2 regions of the Halomonas hibernica genome follow, and region 2 is predicted to be linked to the other one. Evidence: predicted binding sites of a transcription regulator. Region 2 holds the regulator's gene; the other holds the start of a gene.

Region 1 (6,669 bases), on a different contig from region 2:
CCTGTTGAAAGAAGCGCTCAATGGAGTCTTCGGTAAAGAAGTCGGGCGCGCCGTGCGGGCCGTAGAGCACGCCTATTTCCCAGTGGCTCGGGTAATTCGGGATGAGCGCCGGGTCAACGGGGGCGGGGTCGTGGGTGGGCGCTGGCGTGGTGCAGGCAGGTAACCCCGGCTGGCTGATGCCGAGCAGATCGCCCGGGCGCAGTGGTCGTCCGCCGTGACCGCCAAACTGGCCGAGGGCAAAGGTTGCCCGGCTGCCAAGATACACTGGTACATCGAATCCGCCACGCACGGCAAGGTAAGTGCGGCATCCCTGGCTGGCCTTGCCCACCACGAGCGTTTGGCCGGCGTTGACGTGGATAGGCGTCCAGAAATCCACCGGGGTATTGTCGAGCGTAGCGTCGGTAACAGCGCCGGTCAGCGCCACGACGGTTGCCTGATGAAACGTAAGACTTGGGCCTATCAGCGTAGCTTCCAGCCCGGCAGCCTCCGGGTGGTTACCGACAATCCGGTTGGCGATGCGAAAGGCGAAGTCATCCATCGGGCCGCTGGGCGGCACGCCGATGTTCCAGTAGCCGACCCGTCCCGGGAAGTCTTGCACCGTGGTGTAAGTACCTGGATAGACTACCTCGGCAACGCAGGGTTGAAAGTGAAAGCTTTCCAACGCGCGGGTCGAGACCTTGCCTTCGGCAAAACTCGCTTGGGCGACCACCTGACGCAAGTAGTCAAGGTTGGTGGCAATACCCATCAGGCGGGTTTCATCCAGTGCTTTACGCAGCTTGGCCAGAGCATCCGCGCGGTCGTTACCATGCACGATCAGCTTGGCGATCATGGGGTCGTAGTGAGCGGATACCTGGCTGCCATTTTCGACCCAGGTGTCGATACGCACGCCATCACCGGGCCAGTGTACGTCGGTTAATTCACCGGGCGAGGGCTGAAAATCCTTTAACGGGTTTTCGGCATAGATGCGCACTTCCATGGCCGCACCGCTCAAGCTGAGCGTAAAATTAGCCAGGTCCAGGTGGTCGCCCGCGGCGATCTTGAGCATCCATTCGATCAGGTCAAGGCCGGTCACGGCTTCGGTGATTGGGTGCTCTACCTGCAGTCGGGTGTTGACCTCCAGAAAGTAGAACTCATCACGCTCGGCGTCGTAGATGTACTCAACGGTACCCGCTGAACGGTAGTTGACCGATTCACCCAGCGCCACGGCCGCATCCAGCATCCTTTGACGGGTGGCCGTGGGCAGGCTGGGGGCCGGCGTCTCTTCCACGACTTTCTGATTGCGGCGTTGCAGTGAGCAGTCACGCTCACCTAATGCCACTACGTTGCCGTGGCCATCGCCGATAATCTGGACTTCCACGTGGCGGGCACGGGCGATAAAGCGCTCAAGAAAGACGCCGCTGTCGTTAAAGAAATTTTTGCCCTGGCGTTGAACGGTTTCAAAGGCGTCTTGCAGCTCTTTGGCACTATTGCAGCGGGTCAGTCCGATTCCGCCGCCGCCTGCGGTGCTTTTGAGCATGACCGGGTAACCCAGGCGTTCAGCGGTGGTCAGTGCCTCTTCCACGCTGTCGAGCAGCCCACTGCCTGGGGCTAGCGGCACGCCTGCTGCTTCGGCCAGCTCACGGGCACGGTGCTTTAACCCGAACTCGCGCATCTGTGTGGGCGTGGGGCCGATAAAGACGATGCCCTCACGCTCACAGGTTTCGGAGAAGTCGGCATTTTCAGACAGAAAGCCGTAGCCGGGGATAATGGCCTGCGCACCGGTCTTTCGGGCGGCATCCAGAATCTGGCGTTTATCCAGGTAAGTTTCGCTGGCGCCATTGCCTGTAAGGGCCACGGCTTCGCTGGCGCTTTCCACATGCAGGCTGTGGCGGTCTTCATGGGAATAGACAGCAACGCTGCCGACACTGAGCGCCTTAAGCGTGCGGTTGGTACGTACGGCAATCTCACCGCGGTTGGCAACCAATACTTTGTTGAACATGAGTCATAGCCTCGTTATGCGTGGGAGGTTTGCGCCTTGATATAGGCACGCCAGCCACCAAACTCGGTGACATCCTGAGCATCTGTGGTTCCATGCCCTTCGCAGATAAAGCCGTTGATCCAGCGGCCGTCGGCAAGCTCGACACTCCCGATACCCAGCGGCGCGGGGATCAGGTCGACAAACGAGCCAAATTCCGACGCGGCCATTTCCCATACTTCAACAATGATGGCGGCACCGTTTTCGTGAACGCGCTGCAGGCCGGGCTTGGGCGGTACGGTGTTGGGCAGGGCAAACAAGCGGTAATTGGCGGACGTTGTCGTGGATGCCACGCGCCAGGCATGGCGCTCGGTCAGTTGGGTATTCAGCGGCATGCCGGAAAGATGAGCGCCTACCACAGCGACCTGAACGGTGGGGACGGCAAGGGTGGTATGAACGGTTTCCGGCGGGCGTGCCTGGTCAGTGGCACCCAGCGGCGTCGGGTGGGCATTTAGCCAGCGGCTGGCCAGGGTCTGCAGTTCCCGATCCTTCCAGGCGCCGCTCACCAAGGTAACGCCAAAAGGCAGTCCATCGTCGCGGAACCCGGCGGGTACCGCCAATGCGCAAAAATCGGCCAGGTTAACGAAGTTGGTATAGGTGCCGAGCTGGCTATTGAGCGTTACCGGGTCAGCATTAACCGCTTCGATAGTGGGCGCGGTAGGGGCGGTGGGGACTAACAGGCCATCGATATCATCCAAAAGATTATCGATCACCCTAACCAGCTCTTCCTTGCGGTATTGCGCCTTGAACGTATCGGTGGCGCTGTATTTACCCGCGTTACTAATAATGCCGCGCACCACGTCATTCATGTTCTGGGCATGTTCGGCCATGAAGGTTTCCACGGCGGCGTGGCGCTCTGCTACCCACGGCCCTTCATAAAGCAGGGCGGCCAGTTCAAGCATGGGGGCAAAATCAAGTTCGACGAGCGTTACCCCTTCAAGCTTTTGCCATTTTTCCACGGCCGTTTGCCATGCCTTTTCAGCCACCACGTCGCCGAAGAACTGGGGCGACTGGGGAATGGCAAGCTTGGCTAGCGGGCCAGGACGGCGTATGGCCGGGGCATCCAGGGGGAGGGCGCTTGGCGCCTTGCGTGAGAAAGCGTCGGCAGGCTCGAAGCCGGCCATTAGCTCGGCGATCTGCCCGGCATCATTGACAGTCAACGAGAAGATGGAGACACAGTCCAGCGAACGGCACGCCGGTACCACCCCATCGATGCTGAACAGGCCTTTGGTGGGTTTAAGCCCGACCAGGTTATTCAAGCCGGCGGGCACGCGACCGGAGCCTGCCGTGTCGGTACCCAGTGAGAACGGCACTAGCCCGCGTGCCACCACGGACGCCGACCCAGAACTTGAGCCGCCGCTCACCACTTCAGGATTGAAGCTATTGGCCACGGCACCAAACGGAGAGCGGGTACCCACCAGGCCGGTGGCAAACTGATCCAGATTGGTCTTGCCGATGAGTACTGCGCCCGCGGTGCGCAGCTTATCAATCAGAGCAGCGTCACGGGTGGGTTGATAGGCATAGGCCGGGCAGCCCGCCGTGGTGGCAAACCCGGCGGCATCAATGTTGTCTTTCGCCGCAAACGGAATGCCGTAAAGCGGCAGCTTGTCTATCTTGCCGTCCGCCTCGTCCAGGCGTGTTTGAAGTGCTGCCAGGGCATGAGCCAGCCCCTCTTGGTCGAGAAGTGAAATCCAGGCATTGTCGGTACTGTCAGGTTTGGCCAGTTGCGTGATCAACTCACCGAGTAAGGCTTCCGGGGTTGCGCCCTCGTTATATGCCTGCCGCCATTGTTCGAGTGTCCAGCCGCGTGTGGTCATCATGTTTGGCCCTTGGTTATCCATGGTCTTGTATACAAGTCATTTTGCAAACCACAGGCCAAGAAAACGCTAAATGTTTTAAAAACAGAAGCTTGGCGATAAAAGGATAAAAATGGACAGTTTTTATGCACTTTTATCGTGCGAATCAGACCGCTTTAGCACCAATGAAGTGCTTTAAGACCCTGAATCAAAGATGGAAAACTCCTGTAAAGTAACTTGTATACTTTTTATATGTTTGAATTTTTTATGTTTTTTTAAAGTGTGGAACGCATCGTGCAATGTGCAGGACGAGTTACAGGCGCTTTCAGGCAATTGAGTACACCTGATTAATGACAAATATCTAGCTGCCCGCTTGCAGCTTGGGGATGCGAAACATGAACTTGAAAAAACAGGCACTGCTGGGTCTTTCTGCACTGGCCCTTTCGGTATCGTTTCATGCGTCAGCCAATGATGACCCTATCAAGGTGGGTATCCTTCACTCCCTTTCTGGCACCATGGCTATCAGTGAGTCGACGTTAAAAGACACTGTTGAAATGCTGATCCAGCAGCAGAACGAAGCCGGTGGTCTGCTGGGTCGTCAGCTGGAAGCCGTGGTAGTGGACCCGGCCTCCAACTGGCCGCTGTTTGCCGAACGCGCCCGCGAGCTGCTGGCCCAGCATGAGGTAGACGTGGTGTTCGGCAACTGGACATCGGTATCACGTAAAGCGGTGCTGCCGGTGTTTGAAGAACTCAATGGTCTGCTGTTCTACCCGGTGCAGTACGAGGGAGAAGAGTCGTCTGAAAATGTTTTCTACACCGGTGCCGCGCCCAACCAGCAGGCGATTCCCGCTGTCGAGTATTTGATTAACGAAGTCGGCATTGAGCGCTTTGCTCTGGTGGGTACCGACTATGTCTATCCGCGCACCACCAACCGCATTCTCGAAGCGTTTCTGAAAGATGAGCACGGCGTGGCAGGCGACGACATCATGGTCAACTACACGCCCTTCGGCCACTCCGACTGGCAGAACATCGTCTCCGAGATTCGTCGCTTCGGTGAAGAGGGCAAGTCTACCGCGGTGATCTCGACCATCAACGGCGACGCCAACGTGCCGTTCTACCGCGAGCTTGCCAACCAGGGTATTGATGCCGCTGATATTCCAGTGATTGCGTTTTCGGTAGGTGAGCAGGAGCTTTCCGGTATCGACACTGCGCCGCTCGTTGGCCATCTGGCTGCCTGGAACTACTTCATGAGCGTGGATACCGATGACAACTACGACTTTATCGACGCCTGGATTGAGCACACCGGTAATGAAGAAGCGGTCACCAACGACCCAATGGAAGCCCATTACATCGGTTTCAACATGTGGGCCGAGGCGGTGCGTAAAGCGGGTACCACCGATGTAGGCGCGGTGAAGGATGCCATTATCGGCGTGAGTGTGCCCAATCTCTCGGGTGGCTATGCGGCGATGATGCCCAACCACCACATCACTAAGCCGGTACTGATTGGCGAAGTGCAGGACAATGGCCAGTTCGATATCGTCTGGCAAACGCCCTCAACCGTTGCCGGCGATGCCTGGTCCGACTACTTGCCCGGCTCGCGCGACCTGATTGCCGATTGGCGCAAGCCCATGGAGTGCGGCAACTTCAACGTTGTGAACGGCTCATGCGGTGGCAGCACCGCTACTGAAGAAGCCGAAGCGGCGCTCGCCGAATAATACTGGCCACCCCTTGCCGCCCGCCTGATCGGGCGGCAAGGGAGCACGCTAACTCTCCACCTTGACCACCAAAGGAACAACCCCATGAGGCGTTTCCTTTCCTGGGGGTTTTTGTGCGCTGTGTTGTTGGGCATAACACTCAACGTACAGGCACAGACAGGCCCCGATACTTCTGATAATGACGCCGCGCTTGAGCTTCTTGAGGCGCTGGATGTCGATTCCTACCGCGATAAAGGCGAGGCGATTACCGCCATATTGCAAAGCGACGACGAGCGCGCCCGTGATTGGCTGCAGGCTCTGCTGGATGGCCGCTTGCAGCGTGCCGACGATGGTCAGTTTGTTGTCGTACTCGATAACAGTGGCCGAGAGTGGCCGGTGGCCGACGCCTTGACGAATGAACCGCTGGGTGAGATGTCACGCCGCGACCTGGACCGCATGGGCATCAATAACGCCCTGCGAAACCAGCTGCGCAGCGCGATTGCTGTGGTGGACCTTTACTCGCCCAATCTGGATCGCCGCCGTATCTCTGCCGAACGTTTGCTGGGTGAAGTCGATGGTGAGCTGCTTGAACCCATCAATGCGCTCATTCTGGAAGAAAAGGATAGCCAGGTACGTTATCGGCTGAGCCAAGCGGTCGCCATTTACCGTGCTGAGCAGGGTGAAATGGCGGGTATCGAAGCGCTAACCGGAAGCCTTCATCCACGCGCTAGAGTTGCGCTAAGTCGTGCGGCCAATGGCGACGACACCGTAGCTGCGGATGCCGCCCGCGCCGCGCTTGCCAGCGTGGAACAGAACCTGAAAATCAACCGTGGGGTTGAAACGCTCTACTTTGGCTTGAGCCTGGGGTCAGTGCTGGTACTGGCCGCCATTGGTCTTGCGATTACCTTTGGCGTGATGGGCGTCATCAACATGGCCCACGGTGAGCTGATGATGCTGGGCGCCTACACTACCTGGATGATGCAACAGCTGTTGCCCGGCCAGCCGGGGCTGGCGTTGATTCTCTCTATTCCGGCAGGTTTTCTGGTCGCCGCATTGGTGGGGGTTGCCATTGAGCGCAGCGTGATTCAGTTTTTGAAAGGCCGCCCGCTGGAGACGCTCCTCGCCACCTTCGGTATCAGTCTGATCCTGCAGCAGCTGGTGCGTA
Region 2 (11,677 bases):
GCACGCAGCATGTCGTCGGAGAGAGGAAAGCGGGCACGCTCAGCAGGTTTCATGGCGATTAAGGTTTCGCCGAGCGCTTGGAGCGCATGCATTTCGCGTTTGAGCTGCGACTTGCTGGGGCGCTCTTCGGGTTCTTGAGTATCAAGGGGCTCGGGGCGTTTCTTCGGCATAGTAAGGCTCACAGACAAGATTCGTTGGCAGCATTATATCAGGCTGCGACAAGAACATTGATTCGGCGATGAGATTCGTACGAAAAAGGAGGCTATATGGCACAGGCATTTGATGCATCCTCGCAGCAGGCACTGTTAACCGCGCGTGCAGAAGAGGCGTTGACCTTGGCCAAGCGCTTGGGAGCCGATGCGGCGGAAGTGGGCGCAAGCGTTGACCAGGGCGTGGGCGTTAGCGTGCGCTTGGGCGATGTGGAGACGGTTGAGCTTTCACGAGACCAGGGCATTGCCGTCACGCTTTACGTCGGCAAGCGCAAAGGAAGTGCATCGTCGAGTGACGCCAGCAGTGCCTCGATTCAAGCAACGGTTGAGAAAGCATTAGCCATTGCGCGTTATACCGGTGAAGACCCGGTGGCTGGCTTGGCGGATGCCGATCAGATGGCGACCGAATTGCCGGACCTTAAGGTTCATTACCCGTGGGCGCTGACAACTGAGCAAGCAATCGACCTTGCGCTTGCCTGCGAGCAGGCGGGTCGCGATGTTGAGGGTATTAGTCAGTCAGAAGGCGCGTCGCTTTCAAGCGGTGAGGGCGTACGGGTTTATGCTAACAGCCATGGTTTTTTAGGTACCCAAAAAGGCAGTAGTCACTCCCTTTCATGCATGCTCATTGCTCAGGATGAAGGCGGTATGCAGCGGGACTACGACTATACCTCTGCGCGTAATCCTCAGCATTTGCGCGACCCGGGTGAAGTAGGGCGCGAGGCTGCGGCCCGTACGCTGCGTCGGTTAGGTGCCAAGCGGCCGCCAACCGGCACCTTTCCCGTTCTGTTTGATCCTTCGCTGTCTAGTGGTTTGGTTGGGCATTTATTGGGCGCATTGGCGGGTGGCGCGCTGTATCGCCAATCCTCTTTCTTGTGTGACCGTTTGGGCACTCCGTTATTTCCTGAGTGGTTTAGTCTGGAAGAGCGCCCTATGGAAATAGGAGCGACCGCCAGTACGCCGTTTGATGGAGAAGGTGTGCAGACACGTAATAACCGCTTTATCGAACAGGGGCGTATCGCAAGCTATATGCTTTCGTCCTACAGTGCCCGTCGCTTGGGCATGCAAACCACGGGGAATGCTGGCGGTGCCCGCAACGTGCGTTTAGACGCACCCTTGCAGACGCGTGATGCGCTGCTTAAAACGATGGGTCGAGGCATTTGGGTTACCGAACTAATGGGCCAAGGCGTGAACGGCGTAACCGGGGATTACTCGCGTGGTGCGGCGGGCTTCTGGGTCGAGAATGGAGAAATCCAGTATCCGGTTGAAGAATTTACCATCGCTGGAAATCTTGAGCGTATGTTTTCAGGCCTTGTCGGTATCGGAAGTGATATCGATACGCGCGGCAGTATCCATACGGGCAGCTGGTTAGTGGATGCGATGACTGTCGCCGGTAGCTAAAAAAGCCGTACTACTGATCTTCGTCAAAGCGGGCGTCGAACAGCGCTTGGATTGCATCAAGCGCTTGTTCGGCATCCTCACCTTCCGCACAAATCCGCAGTTGGGTGCCGCAGGGTGCAGCTAGCATCAATAGCGACATGATGTTGGCTGCATCAGCCATTTGCTGCTGTTTATACACCTGTATGCTGGCGGAGTAGTGCTGGCTGCACTTCACCAGCTTTGTGGCGGCGCGAGCATGTAGGCCGCGCTGATTGGTCAGTGTTAAGGTTCTTTCTGGCACCCTGGGTCCTTTTTTCCGAGTGGTGTCATTAGGCGTAAGCGTTTACGTAGGGCTGGGCGTCTGCTCGGAAAATGGAGAAGCCGTCAGTGGCTCTGCCCGGGTTCCTCGTAGCGTGTATTGCAGCTCCAATTCTCGGTGACGCAACTGGACTTCGCCGATGAGCGGTGCCAGCTTTTGCGCCAGCTGCTCGGCAATATACACAGAACGGTGCTGCCCGCCGGTACAGCCAATAGCTACCGTCATATAGCTGCGCTGACTATTTTGGTAAGCAGGCAGCCAGCGCTCAAGCATTGCCTGAATATCATGGCTCATCTCTTCGACAATCGGGTAGCCGCGCAGAAACGCAATAATCGTGGCATCACGTCCTGTGTACTGGCGTAGCGTTGGGTCCCAATAAGGGTTGGGCAGGCAGCGTACATCAAAGACTAAATCTGCATCCATGGGTACGCCATGCTTGTAGCCGAACGACTCAAAGGTGAGTGTTAGCTGGTCCTTGCGCTGGTGGGCTACCTGGTCTGAAATGCGCCGACGCAGGTCGTGGACCGATAAGCGTGATGTATCAATCCGCAGGTCGGCCAAATCACGTATTTCGTTGAGCGTCTCTTCCTCTTTCTCTATTGCCTCTTCAAGCGTCATATCACTGTTGCGCGTTAACGGATGGCGTCGCCGTGTCGCAGAGTAGCGTTCAAGTAAAATACGTGAATCGGTGGTTAGATAGATAACCTGACAATCTATAGGCCGCGCGCGCAGCTCTTCAAGCAGTACGGGAAGACGCTCAAGCGCCGCTGGCAGGTTGCGGGCATCAATACTGACCGCTAGATGTGTGCGCTCACCCTCGTCACGGAGTTCGTCAACCAAAGAACCAAGCAACATGGCAGGGAGATTATCAATGGCGTAATAGCCAATATCTTCCAGCGCTTGTAAAGCGATTGACTTGCCAGAGCCAGAGCGGCCGCTAATAATCACCAGTTGCATAGTGGCTCTCTCTGATTGAACGTATAAAAGGGATAACGCATGAAAACGTGTTAGTCGTTATGGGCGATTATGGAGCGGCCTGTTCGCGAATCTTGCTCATCAGCAGGTCAAGCAAATCGCGCTGGCTGCTGGTTTTGCGTAATGCCTGGCGTGTGCTCGCATCATTCATAATGGTGGCCACTTGGCCCAAAAGCGACAAATGCGTGTCGTCAGCCTCTTCGGGAACAAGCAGCACAAAGACGAGGTCGACCGGGTCGCCATCAATAGCATCAAAATCAATAGGTTCTGATAATTTTAAAAAACCCGCAATAGGCGTAACGCAATGTGGGCTGCGCGCATGGGGGATGGCGACGCCGTTACCGATCCCCGTGCTGCCAAGGCGTTCCCGGCCGATCAGTCGGCTGAAAACTTCCTGACTATCCAGACTGGGTGTATTTTGAGCGATAAAGGTGCTGAAAAACTCCAGCACCCGCTTTTTGCTGCCCCCGGGCACGTCGTAAAGTACGCGCTCCGGGGGGAGGATGGTTTCCAACGTCATTGAATTAACGCACGCCAGCGCCTTGGGCGCGAGCTTGTGCTTTTTCCTTGTGCTTAACGAGTTGACGATCAATTTTGTCTGCTAAGGCGTCAATAGCGGCGTACATGTCGACATCTTCGGCGTCGGCATGTAGGTCGGCGCCTGCCGCATGAAGGGTGCACGCGGCATGTTGGCGCTCCTTCTCAATAGATAAGGTGACTTGTACCGTGGTGATGTGGTCGTAATGACGTTCGATGCGTTCAAGCTTTTCATTAACGTAGTCACGCAAGGCGTCAGTCAGTTCTACATGATGACCCGTGATATTTACTTGCATTGACGTGCTCCTTATCCATCGGACTGAATTTCGATTGTAACCCTTTTTACGGTGTTGCAAAGCCCCTGTCGCGAGTTTTGCCATTTCTCTTGTAACGACTAACGCAAACGACGACGTTCACTTGATGAGGGAATGCCCAGCGACTCACGATATTTCGCCACCGTACGGCGTGCCACTGTGATGCCGCCATCTCCCAGTAATGTCACCAAACGACTGTCCGAAAGAGGTTTGCCGGGAGGCTCATCTTGAATCAACTTTTTAAGCCGGGCGCGAATCGCGGTGCTTGAGTGGCTGTCTGCGCCATCCTGCCCGCTAATTTGGCTTGAGAAAAAGTACTTAAGTTCGAAGACGCCCCGTGGGGTATGGATATATTTTTGTGTGGTGACCCGAGAAATGGTTGATTCGTGCATCTCAACCGCCTCGGCAATATCGGCAAGAATCAACGGCTTCATCGCTTCTTCACCGTGCTCTAAAAAACCGATTTGGCGAGTGATAATCTCGCGTCCTACGCGTAGAAGCGTGTCGTTGCGGCTGGACAGGCTTTTGATTAGCCAGCGCGCTTCTTGCAAGTGCTCTTTTAAAAACTGGTTATCCTGACTCTTGTCTGCACGCTTGATTAAGCTGGCGTAGTCGGGCTGGATGCGCAGCCGGGGCAGGGCTTCAGGGTTAAGCTCCAGGTGCCAGCCTTCATGATCATGACGTACAACCAGGTCGGGCGTGATGTAGCTATCGTCGGTGGCGCCATAAGCACTGCCTGGGCGTGGGTCCAGGCTTCGGATCAGACCGATCACATCGTCTAGCTGCTCATCGTCCAGGCTTAGGCGGCGCTTTAATAGGCGCATGTCATTTTTGCCCAGCGCTTCTAGAAACTGACGAACCAATCGGCGCGCGGGAACCAGTAGGGGCGTGTCGTCGGGGAGCGTTGCTAGCTGAAGCATCAAACATTCACGCAAGTCACGGGCGAAGACGCCCGTTGGCTCGAACTGCTGTAAGCGCATCAGAATGGTCTCCAACTCTCGCTGGCTGAGACCTTCGATGCTCTGAGCACGTAACCCATCGCGGATATCGTTGAGCGGCTGCGTCAGGTAGCCATTGGCATCCAGTGCATCAATCAGGCTTTCGGCGATTAGCTGCTCACGAGCCGTAAAATCGGTCATCGCCAGCTGCCAAAGGAGATGCCCATGCAGGCTTTGTCCCGCGGCCTGGCGTTCAAAATCGGGGCCTTCGCTGCTGCCAGAGCTACCCATGTCCTGGTAAGTATCAGACCAGTCGCTATCGACAGAGAGTTCCTCGGGAATGCTTTCTGACCACTCCTCGCCGGGTGTTTCGACGGTCGCCTGCTCGCCGAACTCATCTTCCTGCTCCAGCATTGGGTTGGCATCCAGCGCCTGCTGAATTTCCTGACGTAGATCCAATGTCGATAGCTGTAGCAGTGCAATCGCTTGCTGCAGCTGAGGTGTCATGGTCAGCTGCGTACCGATACGCAATTGGAGAGAAGCTTTCATGACCATCTGAGAACCACTCGTTAATCGGAAAGCTTCACCCTAGTGCGAGTCATGTTGTTGTGCAAGTGCAATAAGCATGCCACTGATAAAATTTTTACTGCAGATCACTGTTTAGCGGTGAAATTAAATTTATAGGCGAAAATCAGCACCCAGGTAAACTTCCCTCACTTTTTGGTTATCAAGGATAGTCTGAGGACTACCGCCAGCAATGATATGGCCGTCACCGACAATATAGGCGATATCGCAAATATCCAGTGTTTCTCGGACGTTATGGTCAGTAATTAGCACGCCAATGTGGCGCTGTTTTAAGGCGCGAATAATGCTCTTGATTTCACCAACCGAGATGGGGTCGACACCTGCAAACGGCTCATCCAGCAAGATAAACGCGGGCTCTGTGGCCAAGGAGCGGGCAATTTCGACGCGCCGCCGCTCGCCGCCGGAAAGGCTCATGCCCAAGCTGTCACGGATGTGGGTAATATGAAAGTCGTCAAGCAGGGCCTCAAGCCGCTGCTCTCGTCCTGCCCTGTCCAGATCTTTGCGAGTTTCCAGAATCGCCATAATGTTATCCGCAACCGATAGCTTGCGAAAAATAGACGCTTCCTGGGGTAGATAGCCAATGCCGGCCATCGCGCGTTCGTGCATGGGAACGCGGGTTAAGTCTTGCTCGTCGATACGCACCGTACCCGCATCAGACTTCACCAGGCCCACAATCATATAAAATGATGTGGTTTTACCCGCGCCGTTAGGGCCAAGCAGGCCAACCACGCTGCCTTGAGCAATCTCTAGGCTAATGTCTTTAACCACGCGGCGGCGCTTATAGCTTTTTGCCAAGTGATTGGCGTAAAGAGTTTTTATGGGCGGTGCTTCCGCAATAGACATGGTTGGCTCCTATTGCGCTGGCTGAAGCGTCATACGAATACGCTGCGACTCGCTACCATTTACATCGGAGCGTGCCTGCACCACTTCGCGGTCAATGAAGTATTCCAAGCGGCCACCGGTAAACTGATCGCCCGCTTGGGTCAGTTCGGCCTGGTCAATAAGCTCTACACGCCGCTCTGCTACGTGATAAACCACGCGGCGTGCCCATCCTTCCATCGGCGCGTCCTGATCATCGAGTTGATTGCGTAGATAGGCCCGCTCACCGGTGGCAATAGCGCGAGAAAGCTCACCCGCATCGTTACGGATAATTTCAACGCGATCACCACGTAGCTGCATATTGCCTTGGCGAATATTGACATCGCCTGAATAAACGGCAGTGCCTGCACGCTGATCAAGGTCTAGCTGGTCGGCTTCTACTTCAATAGGGGCTTGGCTTGTCTGGGCCGCTGCCGATAGCGGCACCGCAAGGGCGAAAAGCGCGGTGCGAATAAAAGCGTTCATAGCGACTCCTAAGGATTTTGTGTTGCGGGGGGGTGATGGCCGCGGACGTTATCGGTTAGTCGGACCTGGCTATCATCAAGCCAAACATCCATACGTGATGCGCTCATTCGTTGAGGTGGCTGCTGAAACAGGGCGGGCGCCTCACTCCAGACATGACGCGCTACCCCATCATAATGTAATAACTCAGTATCAAGCTGCCAGCCTTCTGTAGGCGCCAGAAGCCGTGCATCACCAGACAGTGTTAGCGCTTGGGTGGCCGTGTTCAGAACGCCTTCGTTGGCGTGAGCGAGCCACTCTCGGTTATCACTATCAAACAGCGTCGCCTCGGGTTGAGTGACTTCGGCCAGGGTGCTTTGTGGTATGTAAACCAATAAAGGCGCGGCCAGCGACTGCTGGATATGCCCTGTTTCACCAAACAGCGTGATCTCGGCATTTTCCAGCACGTGGCCAGGCTCTTCAGCCTGCGCTTCTTCGTCAACGGGCCGGTCTTCCGGACCGCGTGGGTCCAGCCATACCAGCAGCCCCCCTAAAGCGATCACCAGGGCCGCTAACCCGACGCGTTTCTTGGTCCTTTGAAACATTACACGCGACCATTCAAATACGACTCAAGAACAGTACTCCAGTGGCCCTGCGCTTCAAGCAATGTATCGCAAATTTCACGTACGGCGCCGTGACCACCCAAGCGGTCGGTAATCCAGTCAGCGTGGGTATGCATGTAATCGGGTGCGTTGGGTACCGTAATGCCAACGCCTGCGCGTTTGATAGGCGCAAGATCAGGCAAGTCATCGCCGCAGTAAGCCACCTGACTTAGGTTCAGATTGAGGCGCTCGCACAGCGCTTTCAAAGTAGTGAGCTTATCTTCGCAGCCCTGATGGACAAGGTTAATTCCCAGCGCCGCAGCACGCTGGCTCACCATGGGGGAGTCGCGTCCTGTAATTAACGCCACATGAATGCCCACACGTTTAAGCAACTTTAAGCCATGGCCGTCTTGTGTATGGAAGGCTTTGATCTCGATACCATCGGCTTGAAAGTATAGCCGTCCATCGGTGAGCACACCGTCAACATCGAGGGCAAGTAGTCGCACATGGCGAAGCTGGTCAAGTAGCGCAGTGGGGAGGGCCATAGAGACTCCTTGTTAGTAAACTGTTGGGTAAAGTGGTTAGATAACGCCGCTGGCAAGCAAGTCGTGCATATGGAGCGCCCCGATGGGTCGCTGTTCGTCATCGACGACCGCTAGCGCAGTAATACGGCTATCTTCCATGATGCGCACCGCTTCGGCGGCCAGTAGGTCGGGGCCAATGCGTTTGCCGGGTCGGGTCATTACATCGTCCACGGTTACTTTACGCAGATCATGAAACTGGTCGAGGGTGCGGCGTAAGTCGCCATCGGTATAAACACCTGCAAGTCGCCCTTCGCTGTCGACAACACAGGTAAATCCCAACCCTTGGCGGGTAATCTCCAAGAGCGCATCACGCAGCGGGCTGCCTAGTGCTATCTGCGGCAAGCGTGTGCCGCTATGCATAAGGTCTTTAACGCGCAATAGCAGTCGTTTTCCCAGACTGCCACCGGGATGCGATAAGGCAAAATCATCAGCGGTAAATCCGCGTGCTTCAAGTAGCGCAACGGCAAGCGCGTCGCCCAGGGCAAGGGCGGCCGTCGTGGAACTTGTGGGGGCCAAGTCCAGAGGGCACGCTTCGCGCTCAACACCGCTGTTCAGGTGAGCATCCGCATGTTTGGCAAGTGTTGAGCCAGGGCGGCCTGTCATGCTAATTAACGGTGTGCCTAGCCGTTTTAACAGAGGCAGTAGCGCTGTCACTTCGGCGGTTTCTCCGGAGTTTGAAAGTGCCAGGACTACGTCGTTGCGTGTAATCATCCCCAGGTCGCCGTGGCTAGCTTCACCAGGGTGAACAAAAAAAGCAGGTGTGCCGGTGCTGGCAAGCGTGGCGGCCAGCTTTCCTGCTATATGGCCAGACTTGCCCATTCCCGTCACGACGACCCGGCCCTGACACGCCAGCATCAATTCACATGCACGGTCGAAGCTTTCATCAAGCTTGCCTTGAAGACCGCCAATGGCGGCTTGTTCTATTTGCAGCGTGCGTAGGGCGCTTTCACGCAACGGGCTAACAGTGGGTGAGGGCTGGGGCATGAACATCTCGTTTTAATAGAAATACAGTGCAAACGTAGTGCGATTAACTGACAAGAATACCATTTTGTGGGCATCTATAAGCATAGCGCTTTAACGGGTTTTTAGGGTGGGTTGGAACGCACGCCTTGCCATAAGTGCCATTGAAGCCAAGCTTGATGTTCGAGAATATTTAGAAAACGCTGTTTTTAAACGGTAGAATATCCAACCGATAAACGCACCCGCTACTATTAAGTAACAATGGGAGTCAACGAACCCATGACAGACGTTCCCTTCATCGAAATTGAAGACGTGCATTTTTCACGTGGGAGCCATGAGATCTTTCGTGGAATCAGCATGATTATTCCTCAGGGTAACGTCACCGCCATTATGGGGCCTAGCGGTACCGGCAAGACAACCTTGCTAAAACTCATTGGTGGTCAGCTAACGCCGGATCGTGGACGTATTATCGTCGATGGCCAGGACGTTCATCGGCTGTCGCGAAAAGCGCTGTTTGCATTGCGTAAACGTATGGGCATGCTGTTTCAAAGCGGCGCTCTGTTTTCTGACCTGGATGTGTTCGAGAACGTCGCGTTTCCCTTGCGCGTCCATACCGACCTGCCCGATGCCATGATTCGAGATCTGGTATTGCTAAAGCTTCAAGCGGTGGGGCTGCGCGGGGCTCGTCACCTAACGCCTGCAGAACTTTCGGGCGGTATGGCCAGGCGCGTGGCGCTGGCTCGGGCAATAGCGTTAGACCCGGAGCTCATTTTGTATGATGAGCCTTTTGTCGGGCAGGATCCTATTTCCATGGGCGTGCTGGTGCAGTTGATTAAACGGCTTAACCAGGCACTAGCGCTTACCTCGGTGGTGGTTTCTCACGATATTAAAGAGACACTAAGCATCGCCGATTATCTCTATCTTCTCGCTGATGGTCAGGTCGTCGCTGAGGGAACGCCGCAAACGCTAAATGCCAACCAGGACCCACGCGTTAGCCAGTTCGTTCATGGCGAGCCAGATGGCCCTGTGCCATTTCACTATCCCGCCGAGACGCTGTATAGCGATATTCTTGGCCCCGTTACCGCGACAAGGGCAGGGTAATGCAGTCGAAATTTGAACAAGGCATCGGCTATATCGCCCGTTTGGGGCGTAAAGGGTGCGATGTAATGGAAGCGCTGGGCCGTGCCGGGCTATTTCTTGGCCAGTCAGCGGTCGGCGTGCCGTCTCGTGAAGGGTGGAGCCTCTGGCTGCGTCAAATGCATTTTGTGGGCGTGCTCTCGCTGGCGATTGTGATCGTATCGGGACTTTTTATTGGCATGGTGCTGGCGCTGCAGGGCTACACTATTTTGGTCGACTTTGGCGCGGAGCAGGCGTTAGGGCAAATGGTTGCGCTTTCCTTGCTGCGGGAATTGGCGCCGGTTGTCGCTGCGCTGCTGTTCGCCGGGCGGGCAGGGTCGGCACTCACCGCTGAGATTGGCTTAATGAAAGCCACCGAGCAGCTAACCAGTATGGAAATGATTGGCGTAGACCCACTGCGTAGAATTATTGCGCCCAGGCTCTGGGCTGGGTTCGTTTCGCTGCCCATTCTAACGGTTGGCTTTAGCGTCGTGGGTATTTGGGGTGGCTACCTGGTCGGTGTGGAGTGGCTTGGCGTTTTTGAAGGCTCTTACTGGAGCAACATGCAGGCCAGCGTATCGTTTATCGGCGATGTAGGTAACGGCATCATCAAGAGTCTTGTCTTTGCAGTCGTTGTTACCTGGATCGCGGTGTTTCAAGGCTATGACTTAATGCCGACGTCTGAAGGGATTTCGCGGGCTACAACGCGCACCGTCGTTTATTCATCGCTTGCAGTATTGGGGCTTGATTTTGTATTAACCGCCGTAATGTTCGGCGGCCTTTAATAGGTGGAGTGGTTTCATGAAACGCAGTAAAACAATGGAATTTGGCGTGGGTCTATTTATGCTGGCGGGGATTGTTGGGCTGATTTTTCTGGGCCTGCGCGTCAGTGGTTTAAGCCTTGCTAGCTCTTCTGAAACGTTTCACCTTGACGCCAATTTCTCCAATATTGGCGGATTAAAGCCGCGCTCTAGAGTCACCATGGCGGGCGTGACCGTTGGGCGCGTGGAGTCGATTAATTTAGATACCGATTGGTTTGACGCTCGGGTCACGCTACGCCTGGATAATGACTTGGAAGGGCAGCTCTCCGAGGACACAACAGCCGCCATTTTAACCTCTGGCCTGTTGGGCGAGCAGTATATTGGCTTAAGCGTGGGTGGCGCCCCTGAAGTGCTTGAAGATGGCGATACCATTCGTGACACCCAGTCTGCGCTGGTGCTTGAAGAACTAATCCAGCAATTTGTATCCAATATGGCGAGTAATTAAATATTCTATTAGTAGAGGTGAATGTAATGCGAAACACGACACTGACGCCGATGCGCTGGCTTTTTGCGTTCATGATGTTGGTACTGATCTTACCGCTTCAGGCGCATGCGCAAACCCAGTCGCCTGAAGCGATGGTTCGGGAAAACGTCAATGCTCTGATGGGAGAGATCGAGGGCAAGAGGGAGTATTACGCCAATCATATGGGTGAGCTTGAAGCGTTGGTCGACACCAGCCTTGAAGGCGTGGCGGACTTTCGCTATATCGGTGCCAGCGTGATGGGAAGCTACTTTCGTAACGCGACCCCGGAGCAGCGCAGTCGCTTTGCAAACGTGTTTCGCCAGACCTTGATTGATACGTATGCACGTGGCTTGGTAACGTTCGATTATCGTGAGCTGCGGGTGTTGAATAATCAGCGCGGTCAGCGTTACGAAGACCAGGCAAGTGTCGATATGGAAGTGGTGGCCAATAACGGACAGGTCTATCCGGTGAGCTATAGCCTGCGCCTGTCTGACGGTGAATGGCGCGTAGTGAACGTGATTGTTAACGGTATTAACCTGGGCCTGACGTTCCGCAAC

What was found. Region 2 encodes sigma-54, which starts transcription at its own class of promoters, with help from an activator protein. Its sites were predicted from a motif close to TGGCACNNNNNTTGCTNT; they were not measured.
Region 1: the regulator sigma-54 is predicted to act here: its motif matches at 3,875-3,892, upstream of atzF (allophanate hydrolase).

What each region holds. Positions count from the first base shown of each region.
Region 1 covers NZ_VIFN01000002.1:231,884-238,552, forward strand. The annotation lists gene uca (urea carboxylase) at 1-1,978, opposite strand, end outside; gene atzF (allophanate hydrolase) at 1,993-3,834, opposite strand; gene urtA (urea ABC transporter substrate-binding protein) at 4,206-5,525, shown strand; gene urtB (urea ABC transporter permease subunit UrtB) at 5,610-6,669, shown strand, end outside.
Region 2 covers NZ_VIFN01000001.1:402,702-414,378, forward strand. The annotation lists gene yjgA (ribosome biogenesis factor YjgA) at 1-170, opposite strand, end outside; gene pmbA (metalloprotease PmbA) at 267-1,607, shown strand; gene FKN99_RS01865 (HPr family phosphocarrier protein) at 1,618-1,887, opposite strand; gene rapZ (RNase adapter RapZ) at 1,930-2,862, opposite strand; gene FKN99_RS01875 (PTS sugar transporter subunit IIA) at 2,930-3,400, opposite strand; gene hpf (ribosome hibernation-promoting factor, HPF/YfiA family) at 3,405-3,713, opposite strand; gene FKN99_RS01885 (RNA polymerase factor sigma-54) at 3,812-5,224, opposite strand; gene lptB (LPS export ABC transporter ATP-binding protein) at 5,348-6,097, opposite strand; gene lptA (lipopolysaccharide transport periplasmic protein LptA) at 6,107-6,598, opposite strand; gene lptC (LPS export ABC transporter periplasmic protein LptC) at 6,607-7,179, opposite strand; gene FKN99_RS01905 (KdsC family phosphatase) at 7,179-7,721, opposite strand; gene FKN99_RS01910 (KpsF/GutQ family sugar-phosphate isomerase) at 7,758-8,744, opposite strand; gene FKN99_RS01915 (ABC transporter ATP-binding protein) at 9,000-9,821, shown strand; gene mlaE (lipid asymmetry maintenance ABC transporter permease subunit MlaE) at 9,821-10,621, shown strand; gene mlaD (outer membrane lipid asymmetry maintenance protein MlaD) at 10,638-11,102, shown strand; gene FKN99_RS01930 (MlaC/ttg2D family ABC transporter substrate-binding protein) at 11,129-11,677, shown strand, end outside.